One region of the Exiguobacterium sp. s138 genome, then DNA from elsewhere that is predicted to be linked to it. Evidence: predicted binding sites of a transcription regulator. Region 1 holds the regulator's gene; each other region holds the start of a gene.
What was found. Region 1 encodes Rex, which represses fermentation and respiration genes when NADH is low (regulators of the CRP and FNR family bind a similar motif). Its sites were predicted from a motif close to TTGTGAAATATTTCACAA; they were not measured.
Positions count from the first base shown of each region.

Region 2: KNP91_RS09475 (AtpZ/AtpI family protein) is a predicted target of Rex. The motif match lies at 3,240-3,257, and genes of this name have one in related genera.
Region 3: KNP91_RS01135 (L-lactate dehydrogenase) is a predicted target of Rex. The motif match lies at 2,866-2,883, and genes of this name have one in related genera.
Region 4: adhE (bifunctional acetaldehyde-CoA/alcohol dehydrogenase) is a predicted target of Rex. The motif match lies at 2,659-2,676, and genes of this name have one in related genera.

Region 1 is NZ_JACSMW010000003.1:554,723-559,856, reverse strand. It holds gene KNP91_RS09985 (ABC-F family ATP-binding cassette domain-containing protein) at 1-1,727, opposite strand, end outside; gene KNP91_RS09980 (redox-sensing transcriptional repressor Rex) at 1,884-2,543, shown strand; gene KNP91_RS09975 (twin-arginine translocase TatA/TatE family subunit) at 2,543-2,746, shown strand; gene tatC (twin-arginine translocase subunit TatC) at 2,754-3,533, shown strand; tRNA gene KNP91_RS09965 (tRNA-Ala) at 3,641-3,713, shown strand; gene KNP91_RS09960 (S8 family serine peptidase) at 3,959-5,134, shown strand, end outside.
Region 2 is NZ_JACSMW010000003.1:454,349-459,482, forward strand. It holds gene atpA (F0F1 ATP synthase subunit alpha) at 1-294, opposite strand, end outside; gene KNP91_RS09450 (F0F1 ATP synthase subunit delta) at 314-847, opposite strand; gene atpF (F0F1 ATP synthase subunit B) at 847-1,380, opposite strand; gene atpE (F0F1 ATP synthase subunit C) at 1,518-1,730, opposite strand; gene atpB (F0F1 ATP synthase subunit A) at 1,806-2,549, opposite strand; gene KNP91_RS09470 (ATP synthase subunit I) at 2,558-2,944, opposite strand; gene KNP91_RS09475 (AtpZ/AtpI family protein) at 2,941-3,159, opposite strand; gene KNP91_RS09480 (pentapeptide repeat-containing protein) at 3,810-4,601, shown strand; gene wecB (non-hydrolyzing UDP-N-acetylglucosamine 2-epimerase) at 4,945-5,134, opposite strand, start outside.
Region 3 is NZ_JACSMW010000001.1:221,082-226,215, reverse strand. It holds gene KNP91_RS01145 (M42 family metallopeptidase) at 1-954, opposite strand, end outside; gene KNP91_RS01140 (GNAT family N-acetyltransferase) at 1,133-1,642, opposite strand; gene KNP91_RS01135 (L-lactate dehydrogenase) at 1,852-2,805, opposite strand; gene KNP91_RS01130 (DUF92 domain-containing protein) at 2,974-3,753, opposite strand; gene KNP91_RS01125 (5-formyltetrahydrofolate cyclo-ligase) at 3,744-4,292, opposite strand; gene rpmG (50S ribosomal protein L33) at 4,354-4,503, opposite strand; gene KNP91_RS01115 (1,4-alpha-glucan branching protein domain-containing protein) at 4,608-5,134, opposite strand, start outside.
Region 4 is NZ_JACSMW010000001.1:565,187-570,320, forward strand. It holds gene uptA (undecaprenyl phosphate transporter UptA) at 1-262, opposite strand, end outside; gene KNP91_RS02895 (Na+/H+ antiporter family protein) at 462-1,784, opposite strand; gene KNP91_RS02900 (beta-class carbonic anhydrase) at 1,936-2,487, opposite strand; gene adhE (bifunctional acetaldehyde-CoA/alcohol dehydrogenase) at 2,821-5,134, shown strand, end outside.

The DNA of each region.
Region 1 (5,134 bases):
TCGAGTTGCTGTTTCTTCTTACGTGCTTCTTTTTGGGCTTCTTTGTCAATCGTCTTCGTCGACGCAACTTTGATTGCTTTCGCTTCTTCCGCTTCGAGTCGGGCAATTTCTTCTTTCTCGGCTTTTTTCTCCATGTAATACGAGTAGTCGCCGAGGTAATCGGTCACACCGTCTGAACTCATTTCGATGACACGCGTCGCGACGCGGTCAATGAAGTAGCGGTCGTGGGAAACGAACAGCAGAGTCCCTTCGTAGTCGACGAGGGCATTCTCGAGGACCATCTTCGAATCAAGATCCAAGTGGTTCGTCGGCTCATCGAGGACCAGCAGATTCGTTTTGCGTAACTTCAGTTTTGCGAGCGCCAGGCGTCCGCGTTCCCCGCCGGATAATTCATGGACGAGTTTGAAGACATCATCACCGCTGAAGAGGAACTGACCAAGCACGGACCGGACTTCCTGTTCGCGCATCAACGGCCACTCGTTCCAGATTTCATCAATGACCCGGTTACGGTCATTGAGTTCCGCCTGCTCCTGATCGTAGTAACCGATTGAGACGCCGGTTCCGAACCGGTACTCTCCGAATAACGGTTTCAGACGGCCGACGAGCACTTTCAGCAGTGTCGACTTGCCGATTCCGTTTGGTCCGACGAGCGCCAGTGATTCCGCACGTTGCAGACGGAACGTGATATTTTTCGAGACGGCTTCTTCATAGCCGACTGCGAGTTGGTTGACCTGCAGCACATCATTGCCGCTCTGCTTTTCAATCGGGAATGACAGAACCGTACTGCGTTCGTCACCGTCCGGCCGGTCGATCCGGTCGACCTTTTCAAGACGTTTGCGGACGCTTTGCGCCCGTTTTGTTGTCGTTGCCCGGGCGATGTTGCGCTGGATGAAATCCTGCATCTTCGCGATATCTTCCTGTTGCTGTTCGAACTGTTTCATTTCCTGTTCGTAGAGCGCCGCTTTTTGTTCGAGATACTTCGTATAATTACCGGTAAACTTCCGGGAGACGTTCCGGGATAATTCATAGACGACGTTGACGACTTGATCGAGGAAATACCGGTCATGGGAAACGATCAGGACAGCGCCGCGGTAACCGGACAAGTAACTTTCAAGCCAGGACAGTGTATCGATGTCCAGGTGGTTGGTCGGCTCATCGAGAATCAGCAGTTCCGGTGCCTGCAGCAACATTTTCGCGAGGGCGAGCCGGGTCCGCTGTCCACCAGAAAGCGTCTGAATCCGTCGGGAATAATCGTCCGGATAAAAGCGCATCCCGTGTAAGACGGAGCGGATGTTGGCTTCGAACTGATAGCCGCCGGCTTCCGAGAAGTCGTGTTGCGCTTGATCGTATGTTTTCAGGAGACGGTCATAGGCAGTCGGATCATTTAAAATGTGCTCCATGCCCATTTCAATTTCCATCCGGCGAAGCGCCCGTTCCTGATCCTGCAGATGCTCAAAAACAGTCAGCATCTCGTTCCAAATCGATTCGTTTGATTCAAGTCCGCTGTCCTGCGCAAGATAACCGATCCGAACTTCCTTGCTTTTCATGATCTCGCCCGAGTCATGTGACAGCTCCCCAGCGATGATTTTTAAAAGTGTCGATTTTCCGGCACCATTTCGTCCGACGAGGGCAATCCGGTCCCGTTCCTGTACTTCGAGTTTAATATTGTCTAAAATCGGCTCGACGCCGAATGATTTTGAGAGTTGGTTTACTTGTAAGAGAATCATATCCATCCATCCTTCCACCCTTTAGTCTATCACGAAAAATCCTGCCGAATATAATATTTGTTACTCTATGTGAAGTGGTTTACAATCAAGGGGAGTAGAATTCTTTGCATTGATTTGGGTGCCACGTCAGAACGTGGCCGAAGGGGGAACTGCAGTATGAATGGGCCAGACACAAAAATACCACAAGCAACGGCGAAACGGCTGCCGTTATATTATCGTTTTATCCAGAGTCTTTATAACTCCGGCAAGTTGCGCGTCTCGTCAGCAGAGCTCAGCGAAGCGGTCAAAGTCGACTCCGCGACGATCCGTCGTGACTTTTCCTACTTTGGGGCGTTAGGGAAAAAAGGGTACGGTTATAATGTTCAACATTTGTTAACATTTTTCCGAAAGACACTCAACCAAGACGAGGTCACGAATGTCGCCTTAATCGGGGTCGGACATCTCGGAACAGCGTTTGCAAATTATAACTTTTTAAAGAATAATAGTACTCGTATCGTCATCGCGTTTGACGCCGATGAGGACAAGGTCGGAACGACGACGCAGGACGTTCCGATTTATCATGTGTCAGATATGAAAGAACAAATCAAAGCGAACAATGTCGACGTCGCCATCTTGACGGTACCGTCTCAGTTCGCCCAGTCAGTGGCAGATGAGTTAGTAGAGTATGGTGTGACCGGCATTTTGAACTTTACACCGGCCCGGTTGAATGTACCGGCCCACGTTCGGGTGCATCACATCGATTTGTCAATCGAGCTGCAGTCGCTCGTGTATTTTATGAAGCATTATTCGCAATCAGCTGAAGGAGTGAAATCATAATGGAAAACTTAATCCCGTTAACACTTGGTATTGGACCGGGGAGCATCGCTTTGATTGGTGTCGTCGCCTTAATCATCTTCGGACCGAAGAAATTACCGGAACTCGGCCGCGCTGCCGGACAGACGTTAAAAGAGTTCAAGAGCGCAACGAACGGCATCATGGAAGATGATAAGGACAAAAAGGACGAAATGAAAGAGAAGTGAGTGAATCATGGCGATCGATCAAGAACAGAGTGTGACATCGCACTTAGATGAACTGCGTAAGCGGATCATCTGGTCGCTCATCATTGTAGTGGTCATGTTTATCGCAGCCTTTCCGCTCGTCCGGCCGCTCGTCCGTTTCTTACAGGCCGACTTAAAGGAACTCGGAATTGGGCTGAATGCGTTTAACGTTGTTGATCCACTGATGTTATATCTGAATCTTGCGTTCATCATCGCAATCGTCTTGGCGTCCCCGTTTTGGATGTATCAGCTTTGGGCATTCATCCGTCCCGGTCTGCACGACCAAGAACAAAAAGCGACGTTGACGTATATTCCCGTGACGTTTTTCTTATTCCTTGCGGGTATTTCGTTTTCTTATTTTTGGCTGTTGCCGTTTTTACTCGAAGTATCGACGGAACTCGGGCAAGAGCTTGGGATTGAACAGGTCATCGGCGTCGAGAACTACTTCAGTTTCCTGATCAGGTTGACGATTCCGTTCGGTGTGTTGTTCCAGTTGCCGGTCGTGACGATGTTTTTGACACGGCTCGGACTCGTGACGCCGTTCTTCATGCGGAAGAATCGGAAGTATGCATATTTTGCGCTGTTCGTGATTGCGGCGTTGATCTCACCGCCCGATATCACATCGCATTTGATGATTTCTGTTCCGTTGTTCGTGTTATATGAAATCAGCATCATCATCTCAGCACGGACGTACAAAAAAGTGCTGATTCTCGAGCAGGAGGCGGAACTGGAGCGACAGGCGGATCTTATGCGTGAGTTGAACAAATAATAGAAGATTCTCCTTTACCCGCAAGGTGAAGGAGATTTTTTTGTAAGCGGTCTAATTTTATATTGAAAAAGTGAACAGCAATGGTTATACTCATTATAGAAACACACGGGGGCTTAGCTCAGCTGGGAGAGCGTTTGGCTGGCAGCCAAAAGGTCGTCGGTTCGAGCCCGATAGTCTCCATATCGCTTTACTTGAAAACCCTTGGGCAACCGGGGGTTTTTTTTGTGTTTTCAGAAAAACGTTCTCTTTTGATAAAAAGGTAAATGAAGGATGTTAACTGATTGATATGCCATAAACCAACAATTATTTTTAAAATACTCCAAATTTAAATTGTATATTAAGAGAAAATTAATTAAACTAAAAATACAGAATTTTCGTTTAATATGTTTTGTTACACATTACATTTTTGGAAAAGAGGAAAAAGAATGAAGAAAAAGAAGATTGCTCTGATGGCGGCAGCCCTCATGACAACTTCCAGCCTAGTTCATGCTGAGGGAAATGTGTCATCACAAAAAGTGGATGTACAAAAGCCACAAGCACTCTCACTGAAAAAAGCGGGTCAGGAAAAGTCATACAGCCAAAACGAAAAAGTACGGATTGTCGTCGAACTCGATCAAAAAGCCGCAATTGAACATGCGCAGGCACAAAATAAACGCTACAGCACGTTAAGCAATACGGAAAAAATCATTCTCAAGAATCAGATCGTCAATAAACAAAAAGAAGTCAAAGCAGCGATTGCTAAAAAAGATATTGCTGTTTCGTATAAAGAAAGCTTTACGACTGTCCTGAACGGTTTCAGTGGTGAAGTCAAATACGGTGAAATCAAAGAGTTGAAAAAGTTAAGCGGCATCAAGAGCGTACATATCGCACATGAGTATGCGCGTCCGGAAGTCGAAAAAGGCGCGACACCAAACATGTTGCACAGTAAAGACATGGTTAATGCAAAAGAAACATGGCAGGACTACGGCTATAAAGGGGAAGGAACCATCGTTGCCGTCATCGATACGGGAATCGACCCGACCCATAAGGACATGGTCCTCAGTCCGGAGACAAAAGTTGATTTGACGTCGTCAAAAGTCGAAGGCTTCAAAGCGTCAAAAGGATTAAAAGGAAACTACTTTACGGAAAAAGTTCCGTACGGTTATAACTATGCCGATCATGACAGTGAAATCCGTGACCTCGGACCAGGTGCTTCGATGCACGGAATGCACGTTGCCGGTACGGTTGGTGCCAACGGCGATGAAACGAACGGCGGGATCAAAGGGGTGGCACCGGAGACACAACTGCTTGCGATGAAAGTATTCGGCAATGATCCGGGGATGCCGTCGACATTCAGTGATATCTACATCAAAGCGATCGATGATGCGATTGCGCTCGGCGCAGATGTCATCAACATGAGTCTTGGTTCAACGGCCTCGTTCGTCCAAAAAGATGATCCGGAACAAAAAGCGATCGTTAATGCGATGAACAACGGGATTTTATGTGCGATTTCGGCCGGAAACTCGGCATTTGCCGGAAGCGGTGCCGGAAATCCATATGCATCGAATCCGGATGTCGGTGTCGTCGGTTCGCCGGGACTGATCAGCGAATCGCTGCAAGTC
Region 2 (5,134 bases), 100 kb from region 1:
TGGTACTTCCATGATGCGGCCCGTACGGCGAACAGAGTCGCCTTCTTTGATTTCAAGGTAGTCACCGAGAATGATGATACCGACGTTGCCTTCTTCTAAGTTTTGCGCCAAGCCCATTGTGCCGTTAGCGAATTCTACGAGCTCTCCCGACATGACGTTGTCGAGTCCGTGTGCACGAGCGATACCATCACCGATTTGGATGACTGTACCTGTCTCGTTCACTTCCATCGTAGAACCGTACTGCGCGATACGCGCTTTAAGCAGGGCGCTGATTTCTTCAGCTCTAATGCTCATGCGTTTCACCCCTATTTTCTTACGCTTTTAACAGCTCACGCTCAAGTCGCGTTAGTTTCGTTTCGATCGTGCCATCATATGTCGTGTAACCGATTTGAACACGAAGTCCGCCGATTACGTTCGTATCAACAACATTTTCTACTTCAAGCGTTTTACCTGATTTTTGGCCAAACGTTTCCTTCACGTTCGTGAGTTCTTCGTCCGACAGTTTGTATGCACTTGTGACGATTGCTGTCGCAACGTTACGGTGCTCATTCAACAACGCGATGAAATGCTCCGGCAATGATAATACTTCCGCCGCCCGGTCGTTTTCGACCATGACGAGGATCGTATTCAAGACAATCGTATTGAAGCCTGTGAAGCTCGTCTGAAGGACTTGCTTCAGCTCTTCTGCAGAAATCGATGGGTTTTCTAACACCGATGCGAGCTCTGGTGTTGCGTGGAGCACTTCGCCGAGCGTTCGCACATCAGCTTCTGCTTGGTCGAGCACGTGATGCTCAAGTGCAAGATCGAAGAGCGCTTTTGCGTAGCGTCCCGCTACGTGGTCACGCATTAGTTCGTGCCCTTAGTATCAGCGAGGAATTGATCGACGAGTGCACGTTGTGCCGCTTCGTCTGTCGCCAGCTGTGTTTTCATGACGTGGCGTGCTGCAGCGATTGCTTGAAGAGCAACATCGTTCTTCAAAGCAGCTTGTGCTTCAGCGCGTTCACGTTCGATTGCACGGCGAGCTTCTTCCTTGCTCAATTCTGTTTCGACACGTGCCTGCTCCATCGCACGTGCTTGTTCTGCCTCAGCTTGACGGCGTGATGCTTCTAACAGGTCACGTGCTTCCGTACGTGCCTTGTTGAGTTCTGCTTGTTGTTGTTCTACGTAGACTTCAGCGTCTTTCCGGCTTTTCTCAGCCGAATTGATCTCGCTAGCCACATGCTCTTCCCGCGCTTTCATCATGTTGACGAGCGGGCCCCATGCGAATTTCTTCAAGAGGATGAGGAGCAAGAGGAAAACGACGATCGTGACGATCATATTGGCGAGAAGAAGATGGTTGCTTTCTGCAACTCCTTCAGCCGCACGATACGTGAGATTCATTCGATTACACTCCCCTCGTGGTTGGTCCTACTTCTAGTATCTACATAAGGGAGCCGTAGCCCCCATGACGGTTCACTCTAATGGAACGAATAACGCCCTATGTAGCTCAGTTCTTCGTGCGTAAAATTAAATACGGATTAAGAGTTGAGAAGAAGGAAACCGACCGCTACACCGATGATTGGAAGTGCCTCAACGAGACCGATACCGATGAACATTGTTTGACGAAGTTCGTTTTTGAGTTCTGGCTGACGTGCTTGTCCTAATACTGTACCGTTTACGATAAGACCGTTACCGATACCTGCGCCGAGTGCGCCGAGTCCGATGATGATCGCTGTTGCAATAAGTTCCATTATGAATTGCCTCCCTAGATTGTGTTCGAAATTTGGTCGTGCGATTATCGGAAAAGCAGATGCTTTACCTTCGAATTAATGGTCGTGCGCTGCCTTATGCCCGATGTAAACCATCGTTAAGATAAGGAAGATATACGCTTGGATTGCTCCGATGAAGAGTGAGAATCCTTGCCAGATCAACATTGGGATCGCTGACAGAATAGCACCGACTGGTCCGAGGAATTGGAAATCGTTCGTTCCAGAGACGATACCGATCGAAAGAATGATACCAATCATGATTTCACCCGCGAAGATGTTACCGTAAAGACGAAGACCGAGAGTCAACGTGTTTGCGAATTCCTCGATGATGGTAATAATAAACATCGGCGTCATAAACGTTTTCGCATACGAGCCGAAGCCGCGCATTTTCACACCGTAATAATGGCTCATGACCACTACCATAGATGAAAGTGCAAGTGTCACATACGGATCTGCAGTTGGTGAGTTGAACCAAATGTAGTGACCCGTCACAACGTTAAAGGGAAGACCCATTAAGTTGGACACGATGATGAACAGGAACAGTGTCATTCCGAAAGTTAGGAAGCGACCCCCTGTTTTCCAGTCCATCGTGCTGCTGATGATTCCGCGAACGAACTCGAGGAACATCTCCATCACGTTTTGAGCACCGGTCGGCTTCATCACAAGACGTCGCGTACCGGCCACGGCAATCAGGAAAACGAGAGCAGCTGCAATCAGCACTGTGATCAAGTTTGTCCAGCTACCGTACAGAACGAAGTCGCCCCAGAGTGGGATTTCGTAAAGTGGCATTTCGTGGTTCATTTGATTATTCACCTCTTTTCCCGCTTAAGTTCGTGAGTAAAATACTCACAAAATTGTATGACGTGGCCGGCGAGAAGGCCTATTACCACCGCAGTTAATGACAATTCGGCTTCATACTTCAAGCCGATCATCACACAGAGTACCGCGACCGCCATGCGTGATACGGTCCCTCGAGACATCGGCTTGCGCCCACGCTCGATTACACGATACATTCGATCGACGCTTAATCGTTGCAGCGTCAAGATCATGAAGCTACCTGCCCCACCCAGTGCCAGTCCATAAATCACCGGATCACTCGGATAACCGACAAGTAACAGGACGGCAAGGATTCCATAATAGAGTCCGAACCATCGTAAGTACGCACGATACAACGCATCTTGAAGGATGATATTCATGTCTTGTCTCCTAACAAGTGCCTGATCATTGCGATCATGCAAAGAATTCCGATGAAAATCCCGATGAACACTGCAAACGTCGCACCCATCTTTTGCCACCAATCCTGCTGTTCCCCATAGTTCCCAACAAGAAAGCCGATGACGATCGGTGCGGCTAGTGCCGTCGAAATTTGCGAGGCCATGACCATACTCGTCGCGAGCCCTTTTTGGCGCACTAGAGACGACCCCCTTTTCCCAGTTGTGAGTTCTTTTTCTTTCCCACAATTTGCGGATTTTCATACTAGTCAAGAATACAATGAGAACCATTTCATAGTCAAATGAATTCACAATTAAAATGGAGCCGTAAAACCATTGTATATCAACAATTGATAAGGTTTTCACAGAGGTGTCCCGTGCCACTCTTTTCACGAAGATGTGAAGAAAATATGTAGTATTATCAACGTTTATCGAGATGGTTCACTAGGTGAACAAAATCCTTGAACAGTAACGTTATATCGTGTTCTGAAATGAGAAACAAGTCACCTAAATCTGATTTGTGTCGATTTTGTGAAAAAACATTTTTCGTTCACATTTGTAAACGCTTCCTTTATGGGACGGTTTACCCCCTCTGACATCTGTTTGTAACAAAGCGGATGCATGGTTTCCAATTCGTTCCGTGTGTCCCTTGTCACAGCTTAAAAATTCACGGATGACTTTCTATTTTCAAGGTCATGATACGGCTCTTTTTTTAACAAAAATCATACATTTAGTCCTTCCGCTTCAGTAGTGGGCTACTGTTTTTTTACTCATCTACCTTGATTTGAAAACGATTGGCTACATATGGTAAAAAGAAGTGACATGAACCAATCAAAAGGAAGTGAACCTCATGGAAACCGAACGCTTTCGTGTTCAGTGCGGGGATTGCTTCGGACTTTGTTGTACGGCCCTCGCGTTTTCCGCTTCAAGCGATTTTGGTCACGACAAACCGGAAGCGACACCCTGCCGGAATTTAGACAACGAGTACCGCTGCCGGATTCACGACCGGCTGCGTCCAAGCGGCTATAAAGGATGCACCGTCTATGACTGCTTCGGTGCCGGGCAACAGATTTCGCAGGTGACATTTTCCGGCGTGTACGATGAGACGACAAAACCGGTCATGTACGCCCTCTATCCGAAGATGGTCCATCTGCAGGAAATGATGTGGTACCTGACAGACGGTATCCGGCCGGCCACCCGCCCGATTCATCATTTGCTCGAGGACAAGCTGGCCGAACTCGATGCCCTGACCCACTCTTCTCCGGAAGAACTGGCGGCACTCGATCTCGATCAGGTAAGGGCAACCGTTCTACCGCTTCTTGCCCAAATCGAAGAACTGGTTCAAACGCCGGTCTCAGGGACAAGCAGACGTCCGCTCCCCCGCGACTGGATCGGAAAAAATCTTGCCGGACAGGATTTCTCCGGCGTTAGTGTCCGCGGCCAGTTTTTACTCGCGACGAACTTATCGAACAGTCGGTTGCGTGGCGTCAACTTCCTCGGTGCCGATTTGCGGGACTGTCAGCTGGCCGGTGCCGATTTGACCGATGCGTTGTTTTTGACACAGGCGCAGGTCAATGCGGCACAAGGCGACGCGAAGACACATCTGCCGGAACGGTTGCTCCGCCCGTCACACTGGGCGTAATTCACTATTCTCCGACAAGAGGAGTGTCTCTTTTCCAAACATAACCGTCATACTATCTTAACAGGCGTTCCGTCCTCTTCCTCATGCGCTTTCCGCAGGCGAGACACAAGCCAGCTTTCCTGCCCCTGTGGTCAGGAAACCGGGTCTCGTTTGTCTCTAACAGCGCAAAAAAACGCGCTTTTTCCTGCAGGAGTCGCATGAAACGAGGACGTTCACGTCGCCTATTGACACATCGTTCGTACGTCCATCTTTGGAACAGATAATTCTGTTGTATTCCAAAAAGGACCGAGGCCTCCGTTTTTGACGGGGACATCGGTCCTTTTGCTGTATGCCTATACTTTCGTCAGTTCTCTACTTTAAACGGCTCAAACGCCGCATCCTGATTAAAATGTTCCAGAATTGCCGCCGCAATCCGTTCAGAAGCATGACCGTCTCCATAAGGATTTGAAGCCTGGGCCATCTTGTTATGTGCTACTTCGTCTTCGAGCAACTCACTCGCGAGACGATAGATTGTTTCTTCATCCGTTCCGGCC
Region 3 (5,134 bases), on a different contig from region 1:
CCGCTCATAAGAATGACTCGATTCAATTCCAGGACCGAGTAAACCGTGTCGGACATCATGTCCGGCATGAACCGCTGCTGAAGCATCCGAGCTGTAATACGGATAGATATCCACTTTGTACGGAATCGAATGCTGTTGCGCTAAACGTGTGAACTGGTGACGTAAGGCAAGATCGTACGGACCTGAACCATCTTTTGCACAAATCGAAACCGTGTACTCATCCGAATGTTGTCCTTCTCCGAGTGCTCCCATATCGACTGCGATATATTCGGCGACATCTTCAGAAAAACCGGCATTACCTCCAAATCCAACTTCTTCATAGTTCGAAATCAGAATATGGACAGGATGTGGCAGCGTCAGGGTTTTCCATTTTTTGACGAGCTCCAGTAATAAAGCGACGGACGCTTTGTCATCAAGATGACGTGATTTGACGAATCCTGTCTCCGTATGGACGAATCGCGGATCGAACGTCACGATATCCCCTACTTCAATTCCGGAAACCCGCGTTTCTTCTGCCGTCGTCGAACGGATGTCAAGACGGACCTCGATATTCGTCGCGCTCCGCTCTTCCGTATTTGTCACACGTGACGTGTGGACGCTTGAATGATGGAACACGATCGTTCCGGAAACCGTCTGTCCGTCCATCTTGTGAACTAAACAGTTTTCCCCCTCAATTGCTGTCCAGGCATAGCCGCCGAGCTGCGAAAGACTGAGGCGCCCGGTCGGTAAGATTTCTTTTACCATTGCTCCTAGCGTATCGACATGCGCCGTTAACAGCCGGATTCGCGCCGACTCGCCCGGCAACATCGCAAGCAATGCCCCTTTTTCTAATTTTTTATATGAAATACCTTCTTCTTTGAACCGGTTTTCTACATATGTAAGTGCGTGAGCGGTGAATCCGGTCGGACTAGGAATCTCCACTAAGTCACGAATCGTCTGAACAACTGCCTGCATCTGTTCCACTCCTTTTCAAATGTTTTTTCCCTCTCTATGATACCAAAAGATGGAACAGGCGGATACTGATTCATCGCTTCAGCCGTCTGCCCTGTCAATAAAAAAAGTCGTAGAGTCAATGTAAATTGACTCTACGACTTTTCATACGTCTACGCATAGACGACAATCCGTCTTTCCATCAGACGTATTTCTTCATCCAAATATCATCCCGGTACGTCCCATCTTCCAATTTAACGGAATCCGGATCTTCCGCGTATACTTCGAATCCAAGTGATTCATACAGACTTTGCGCTGCCTCGTTACCGGAAAGTACCGCCAAAATGACTTGTTCGACATCAGGAAGTTGTTTTGCTTCTTCAATCAAAGCTTCCATCAAAGCACGACCCGTTCCGCCACGATAATCCGGTGAAACATATACGCCGGAAATCATCGCTTTATGCGACTCCCGTGATAATTCGAACGATTTGACCTGTCCGAACCCAAATAATTTTTCACCGTCAAATATTCCGAGCCATATTTCATCGGAATCCGGACCGCCTTCCAGTCCTTCTTGAACATCCTGAATCGGTGTTTGTTGTTCATCATCAAACGAATGACCAAACGCATCTGGATGATTTTTTAATCCTTCCAGTCGAAGACTCCAATACTGTTCTGCATCTTCTTTCGTTAACTTCCGAAATGTATACATGACTGTCTTTCTCCCCTTTATGCGTTTTTGCTAGTGAATACGATGCTATGAAAAACTCTTCTATCCTTTACATAACCTTTTTCTAGTAAAATAAAACCTAGTTTAATCGAGATTCTTCCATACAAAAAAGACCATTCCTTTTTGACTGATTAAAAAGGAATGGTCTTTTTACTTCAAGCAGATGGATCGCAGCAGATGGCGTCTTCACCTCAGTGAAGGACAGGTTCCATCGTTTGCCGTAACACTTCTGCTGAGTGATGGAATTTTTTCAATTCTTCTTCCGTTAAAGAAACTTCAATGATTTCCCGGACCCCTTGCCGGTTGATGATTGCCGGGACGCCGATATGAATCCCGGAAATTCCATACTGACCGTCGACGTGCGCACCGACCGTCAAAAGACAGTTCTCATTTCCAAGAATCGCCCGGACGATTCGAACGAGTCCAAGTCCGATTGCATAATACGTCGCACCTTTTCGTTCGATGATATGATAGGCTGCATCGCGGACATTGATATAAATCTGATCAAGATCCGCTTGCGAGTATCGGTCATCTTCCGCTAACAATTCATCAATCGTTTTACCATAGATCCGGGAATTGCTCCAGGCTGCAAATTCGGTGTCCCCGTGCTCACCGAGAATATACGCATGGGCATTACGGGAATCGATGTGGAAGTATTCACCGAGCATTTGGCGTAAACGTGCCGTATCCAGAACCGTTCCTGAGCCAAAGACACGGGATTTCGGAAGACCGGAATATTTCCAAGCTAAGTGGGCCATGATGTCAACCGGATTAGAGGCAACGACGATGATGCCATCAAAACCGGACTCCATGATTTGACGCACCATTTCTTTCATGATTAACGCATTTTTAGCAACAAGATCGAGTCGGGTTTCACCCGGTTTTTGTGGCGCGCCTGCTGTGATGACGATCACTTCCGCTTCTTTGCAGTCTGAATAATCCCCTGCCCAGATCCGCATCGGAGAAGAGCTGAATGGTGTTCCGTGATTTAAATCCATCGCTTCGCCTTCCGCTTTGGCTTTATTTACGTCGATGATAACCAATTCTTCACACAATCCTGCCGTTGACATCTGATAAGCAAAGCTTGAACCGACAGCCCCCGCCCCAATTAACGCTACACGTGTCACTTTCGCATGTAATTCCATCCTTTATATCCACCTTTCTGATAGGTAATTTAAAAGTTTGTTAACTACCTCACAATTAGATTGTAACATCTTTCACAAAGTTTAGGAATTAATGAAATCGTTCACATCTTGTCTAAATTGTGTCAATAATATCCTAACATAAGGAAAAGTGACATCTTCCATTTCAACTTACCACATTCGATGCCCTATAAAACCAATCATTCCGGCTAACGTACTCGATAAAAAGTTGACGGCGTCATTCCCGAGCCATTTCCACCCTTTTAAATAAAGGGTCGGTTGGTTGTGGTGCCGGCGTTTCTCCGTTTCTTTCGAACAGACGACACACCGGAATTTCCGCTGGACCGTCCCCCCGAATACGGTATCAAGCAGACTACCTATGATGCCGCCTGCTGCGATCAATAGCCACGTCCCCGTTGGTAAATCAAACAACAGGTCTCCCGCTGTCGCAATAAATAGGGCGCCGACGATCGTTGCCGATGTCCCAAGAAACGAAACGGCACCGCTCGTCCCGGCCGGTACACGCCGTCCCGTAAACAGGAAAGGATCTTTTTTTGATAACGGACCGATTTCAGAAGCCCATGTGTCCGCATTGGATGCTGCAAGGACAACCAAAAATAAGACGAGAAACGACGTGTGTTCTGTCCAACTGAATCCTATGGAAGCTAATGCTGCGATGCCTCCATTTGCGAGAACCTGCCAGCCGTCACGCGGTCCATCTTTTTCGACAATTTGATCCACTGATTGTTTTCTTCGTTTCCCGAGTTTCGATAACAAACTGGAACTGCCAAAAAAGAGCATTAACATGACAAGTCCGGGGTATCCGAAACCAGCAAGGACAAGCGAACCGACGACCACCGTAAAGAGACTGCCGCTGACGGTCAATAGACGAAACCGGTAACCGATATATCCGAGCAGCAAACAAAATACGACACCGTATATTACCGACATACGATGACCTTAGACTCGGTTACGATTTTTTGGACCGGTTGATCAAACGGTTCCACCTCAAAATCAGAAACGAGCTGACAGTCAAACGTAACCGCTACCGTATGCCCCGGGTAGTCAGTTAATGCCCGGTCATAAAAACCGCCGCCCCATCCGATGCGGTATCCTGCACGTGTGAAAGCCCGTCCAGGAACAAGACAAAGATCGACTGAACGCAAAGATTGCTCGTTCGCCTGGTCATCCGGTTCACGAATACCCATCTTCGTTTCAATTAACGGACTGTTCGGTACGTATTCAAAAAATTTCATTTCCTGTTGTATGACTTTCGGAATGACTACCTGTTTTCCGAGTTGCCAGGCTTTTAAAACAATCGGATCCGTCGCACATTCATTACGAAACGACAGTGTGACAGCAATCGATTGAGCATTTTTCCACTCCGGTAATTCAAATAACTGATCATAAATCTGCTGTTGCTTTTGTTCCCGGTTTTCCAACCGGTTTAACTGATCGGTGATCCATCGCCGGATTTCCTGCTTTTCCATTCTGCCAATCCCCCTTATTCAACAAAAAAGCCATCACACAAGGTGACGGCTTCCATCTCAATTATTTTACTTCACGGTGAAGTGTGTGCTTACGGAGACGTGGGTTGTATTTCTTCAACTCAAGACGCTCTGGGTTGTTACGCTTGTTCTTCTTAGTGATATAAGTACGGTCACCAGTTTCAGTGCAAGCCAAAGTAATTTTAACGCGCATGGGATTCCCTCCTATCTAGCTCTCGATGTATCAAGTATTTTTGCTTTACATAAGGTTAAGCATACTCAAGTATCGTACCAAGAAAGGAAGTGAATTGCAACTGTTCATCCGTTCTTTTTTGGATTCATTATATGCTGGTATGGATTTTCAAGGTCCACCTGGAATGTACGCAGTTCTTTTGCGACATGATAATCCTGTTCGATCCCGTTTCTCGCTTCTTCTCGTTCGAGATAAATGACGTCCGAATGACGTAATGCTTCGCCTTCCAGTCGTTTGATTGCTACGACCAGTCCGCCTGTTCCTGACGGAGAACGTTCGCTTTCCAAGTCATACACGTTGCTTACAAGTGGCAATCCGTTCATTTCCGCAAACGATTGGGCTGCTGAAGCCGTCTCCATATTAAAGTTATGGACAAGACGGAACTCGACGATTTTATTCAACGCCTGCGCTTGACGCAAGACTGCCAAATTTAAGCCGGCCAATTGATTATACGTCTGAACGAGCGGTAGACCATTAACTTCGACAGAATAGACATGGATACCATCCTCATGTCGATAGCCCGTCGCGCCTGATGTGATGACGTACACATTTTCACCGGATGCAGCTAATCGTTTTGCGTATTCTGCAACCG
Region 4 (5,134 bases), on a different contig from region 1:
GCAGGTACTTTCCGTATTTTAAAATCAATGGTCGACCGCCGTAACGGGCAAACCAGTATAAAAATAATTGCGAAAACAAACCGCCGATGACAGCAGCAACAACGGCAAGCGGCCAACCGATCGTTCCTTGGGAAATCATGAATCCACCGTAAGACAAGACGATTTCGCTCGGAATGATCTCAATCATCAATCCTAAGGCAATACCGAAATACCCTAGATCAGCGAGGTATAATAAAACGTTATTAACAACTTGAGATAACACATCGAACACTCCTTCAGCTTCACTTCATTCCTTTATATTAGAGAAGAAAGCCGGAAAATGAAAGAAAAAATCTTTAATCTGACGAAGCAAATATTTACTAAGCATCTTTAAGTAGAAGGTACAGCCCGTTTAATGAAGCAAAATGATTCAAAAAAAGAACCAATACCGATTATGGCATTGGTTCCTGAAAACATACTTTTTATAACACCATCGCGGCAATCGTTCCGAAAACGAGCAGCGGCAGATTGTAGTGCAGGAATGTCGGGATGACGGTTTCCCGCATGTGATCATGCTGTCCGTCAGCGTTCAGTCCACTTGTTGGACCGAGCGTCGAATCGGATGCCGGGCTTCCGGCGTCGCCAAGGGCACCGGCCGTCCCGATGATAGCAATCGTCGCTTCCAGACTGAATCCGTACTGGACACAAAGCGGGACGAAAATCGCAGCGATGACAGGAACCGTCGAGAAACTCGAGCCGATCCCCATTGTGACGAGCAGTCCGATCAATAGCATGACGAAAGCGGCAACGAGTTGGGAATCGCCCATCAAGGCTTTTGAATTCTCAACGAGCGGATCGATGTCACCGGTTTTCCGGAGGACGTTCGAAAATCCATTCGCTGAAATCATGACGAATCCGATGAACGACATCATTCGCATACCTCGGGTGATGACATCGTCTGCTTCACTGAAGCGGACGAGACGAAGAAGGAGAAACAGGACGAGACCTGTTGTCGCAGCAAAAATCATCGATTCGGTCGTCAGCTGGACAGCGAGTGTCGCGAGGACGACGAGTCCGCTGAGGAACAATTTTGTTTTCGTGATGACGGGAATCTCATAGTCGTCCGGTGCGATGTTCCTCATTTCGTATTCCCGTGGTTTCCGGTAAACGTAAAGACCAATCAACAGACCAACGAGCATTCCGAGTGCCGGAATCGCCATTGCCTGAATGACGGAAGCACCAGCCGTGTCCATTCCGTTTTTCGAAATGTTCGGCAAAAGGATCTGGTTCAAGTAGATATCCCCGAAGCCGACCGGCAGGAACATGTACGGTGTGACGAGACCAAACGTCATGACGATGGCAATCAGGCGACGGTCAATCTTCATCTCATTAAACAGACCGAGGAGCGGTGGAATGATGATCGGGATGAAGGCGATGTGAATCGGCAAGACGTTTTGTGAGCTGATCGCGAGTAACAAGATTGCAAAGACGATAAAGCCTTTTAACTTCTTGACTGACGCCGCGTCAGCGGATCCTTTTGAACGTTTGATCAGAGCATGTGCCAACGCATCCGGAAGTCCGGTTTTCGACAAGGCGACAGCAAACGCACCGAGTAAGGCATAACTGAGGGCGATTTCGGCCCCGGCGCCAAGTCCTTCAGCAAACGTCGCGATCGTCTTGTTGATGCCGAGACCGCCGATCAGTCCGCCGGCGACGGCACTGAGAACCATCGCGAGGACGATATGGACCCGGAAGATGGCTAAAAGAAATAATAGAGCAACGGCAATAATGACTGCATTAAACATGAACTAAAACCACACTTTCTTTTGGTATCACTGTACTATACTAAAGTATCATACAGACCGATCTTTTGACTGTCAAGAAAAAAACACAAAAAAGGTATGACCGACGTCAAATTGAGGTTGGCCATACCTTTCTTCTTCATTAAAACGTGATTCAGCAATCGACTTGGTCGAGTTTACCTGTTCCCGGATCGATGACAAGTCCGTGGACTTCCGTGCCCGGTGGCAACAATGGATGGTTTTTGATCAGTCCGACCGAGTGGCTGACATTTTCTTCGACCGATGTGAAGCCGCGTAACCATTGCTTCAAATCGACGCCGGAAGCATCCAGCGTGTGCAGAACCTGTTCATTGATGCCACGATCCTGCATCTCGGCGATCATCTTCGCCGGGTCAATCGTGCTCATGCCGCAGTCATGATGTCCGATGACAATGACTTCTTCCGCACCGAGGGCGTAGAGGGCGACGAGAATTGACCGCATGACAGATCCGAATGGATGGGACAGGACGGCTCCGGCATTTTTGATGATTTTCGCATCACCGTTTTTCAGACCAAGTGCGTGGGGAAGGAGCTCCGTCAAACGTGCATCCATACAGGTCAGAATCACAACCTTCTTATCCGGGAACTTATCCGAGATGAATGGTTCGTATTGTTTCTCTTCGACGAACTGTTGATTAAACGCAAGCATTTGATTAACGACTGACATGAAACTTCCTCCTTTAAGACAAATGAATGATGGAACTATTCCTAGCGTACACGATGAACGATTGGTCAGACAAGCAGATTCATAGATTGCTGTGACAGTTATCACAGCGAGTGATCGAAAAGACGGACCGTTATGTCAGAACAGGTCATTTCGATGAAAACGCTCTCATTCATGTGAAATAGTTCACAGGATAGCCATGCACAAATGTAACAAAAGGCGGTATGATTGATTTGTGAAGGAAAGCACAAACTATTGAAAATCAGCTTGGCATTCCTAACATCTAATAGGGAATTGCAGACTCAGATTCGTTCCAAAATAGGGAGGAAACCTAACATGGCTGTCAAAGAAAAAATCAAACAAGATGTCTCACCTGTCGAACAAGCAATCAATCAAATCGTCGCGAAAGGTCAAACGGCACTTCAAGAATTACTGACATTTGATCAAACGAAAATCGATACGATCGTGCGGGACATGGCGCTCGCCGGTCTTGAACGTCACGTCGAACTGGCGCGTCTCGCGGTTGAAGAGACAGGACGCGGTGTCTTTGAAGATAAAATGATCAAAAACATGTTCGCAACAGAATACATCTACAATAGTCTCCGGAATGAAAAAACGGTCGGGATTTTAGAAGAAGACGTCCAAAACGGTATCACGTACATCGCGGAACCGGTCGGTGTCGTCTGTGGCGTCACACCGGTGACGAATCCGACGTCAACGACGATGTTCAAAGCGTTGATCGCGATCAAGACGCGTAACCCGATTGTGTTCGCCTTCCATCCATCAGCACAAAACTGTTCCCTCGAAGCAGCGAAAACATTACGCGATGCGGCCGTCAAAGCGGGTGCACCAAAAGATTGTATCCAGTGGGTCGAACAACCGTCCCTCGAAGCAACAAAAGTTTTGATGAACCACACGGACATCGCGATGGTCCTTGCGACAGGCGGAGCCGGCATGGTCAAATCCGCTTACTCGACCGGAAAACCGGCGCTTGGTGTCGGACCGGGGAACGTACCGTGTTACATCGAAAAAACCGCTAAAATCAAACGCGCCGTCAGTGATTTGGTCCTCTCGAAAACATTTGATAACGGAATGATTTGTGCGTCCGAGCAAGCCGTCATCGTCGATCAAGAGATTTATGCGGAAGTCCGGGCAGAGATGGAAGCACTCGGTTGTTACTTCTGTACACCGGATGAGAAAAAACGTCTCGAAGCACTCGTCATCAAAACCGATACATGTGCCGTCAATGCGGATATCGTCGGAAAACCTGCGACATGGATTGCAGCAAAAGCCGGCATCGATGTTCCGGGCAACACCGTCATGCTCGTCGCGGAACTCGAAAAAGTCGGAGCGGAAGAACCGTTATCACACGAAAAACTAAGTCCGGTTCTCGGTGCGTACAGCGTTGCGTCAACGAATGACGCCTTCCATGTCGCGGAACGGATGCTTGAAATCGGCGGACTCGGTCATACGGCGGTTATTCACACAACAGATGATGAGTTGATGACAGCGTTTGGTCTCCGGATGAAAGCCTGCCGGATTCTCGTCAACAGTCCGTCAGCACACGGCGGAATCGGCGATCTCTACAATGAATTGACACCGTCACTCACACTCGGTTGCGGATCATACGGGAAAAACTCGGTCTCAGAAAACGTAACGGCGAAACATCTACTCAATGTCAAAAAGGTGGCGAGACGACGCGTGAACATGCAGTGGTTCAAAGTACCGGAAAAGATTTTCTTTGAGAAAAACTCGGTTCAATACTTGAAATCGATTCAAAATGTCTCACGAGCATTGATCGTCACCGATCAATCGATGGTTGAGTTCGGTTATGCCGACAAAGTCATCCGTAACTTGCCTGCAGGCGTCAGCTACCGGATCTTTGACCAAGTCGAACCGGATCCATCCGTGACGACCGTTCAAGTCGGTGCCCAGGCGATGCGTGACTTTAAACCGGACCTGATCATCGCCCTCGGTGGCGGATCGGCGATGGATGCTGCGAAAGGGATGTGGTTGTTCTACGAGCAGCCAAACGAAACGTTCTCGAACCTCCGTCAAAAATTCATGGATATCCGGAAACGGGCCTATAAATTCCCGGAACTCGGTAATAAAGCGAAGTTCGTCGCCATTCCGACGACATCCGGTACGGGATCAGAAGTCACACCGTTCACTGTCATCACCGATAAAGAGAAAAACGTTAAGTATCCGATTGCTGACTATGCGTTGACACCAGACGTTGCGATCGTTGATCCGGAGTTCGTCATGACGGTGCCTGCCTCTATCACGGCCGATACAGGGATGGATGTCCTGACCCACGCGACGGAAGCGTTCGTCTCTGTCCTTGCGAACGACTACACGGATGGATTGGCATTAAAAGCAATCAAGATGATTTTTGAGTACTTGCCACGCGCTTACGATAACGGTTCAGACGCCGAAGCACGCGAAAAAGTCCACAATGCGTCAACGATGGCCGGAATGGCGTTTGCGAATGCCTTCCTCGGCATCAACCACTCAATCGCGCACAAAATCGGTGGGGAGTTCCACACACCACACGGTCGGACAAATGCGATTCTGATGCCACACGTCATCCGTTACAATGCAACAAAACCAACGAAACTGGCTGCTTTCCCGAAATACGAGTCGTTTATCG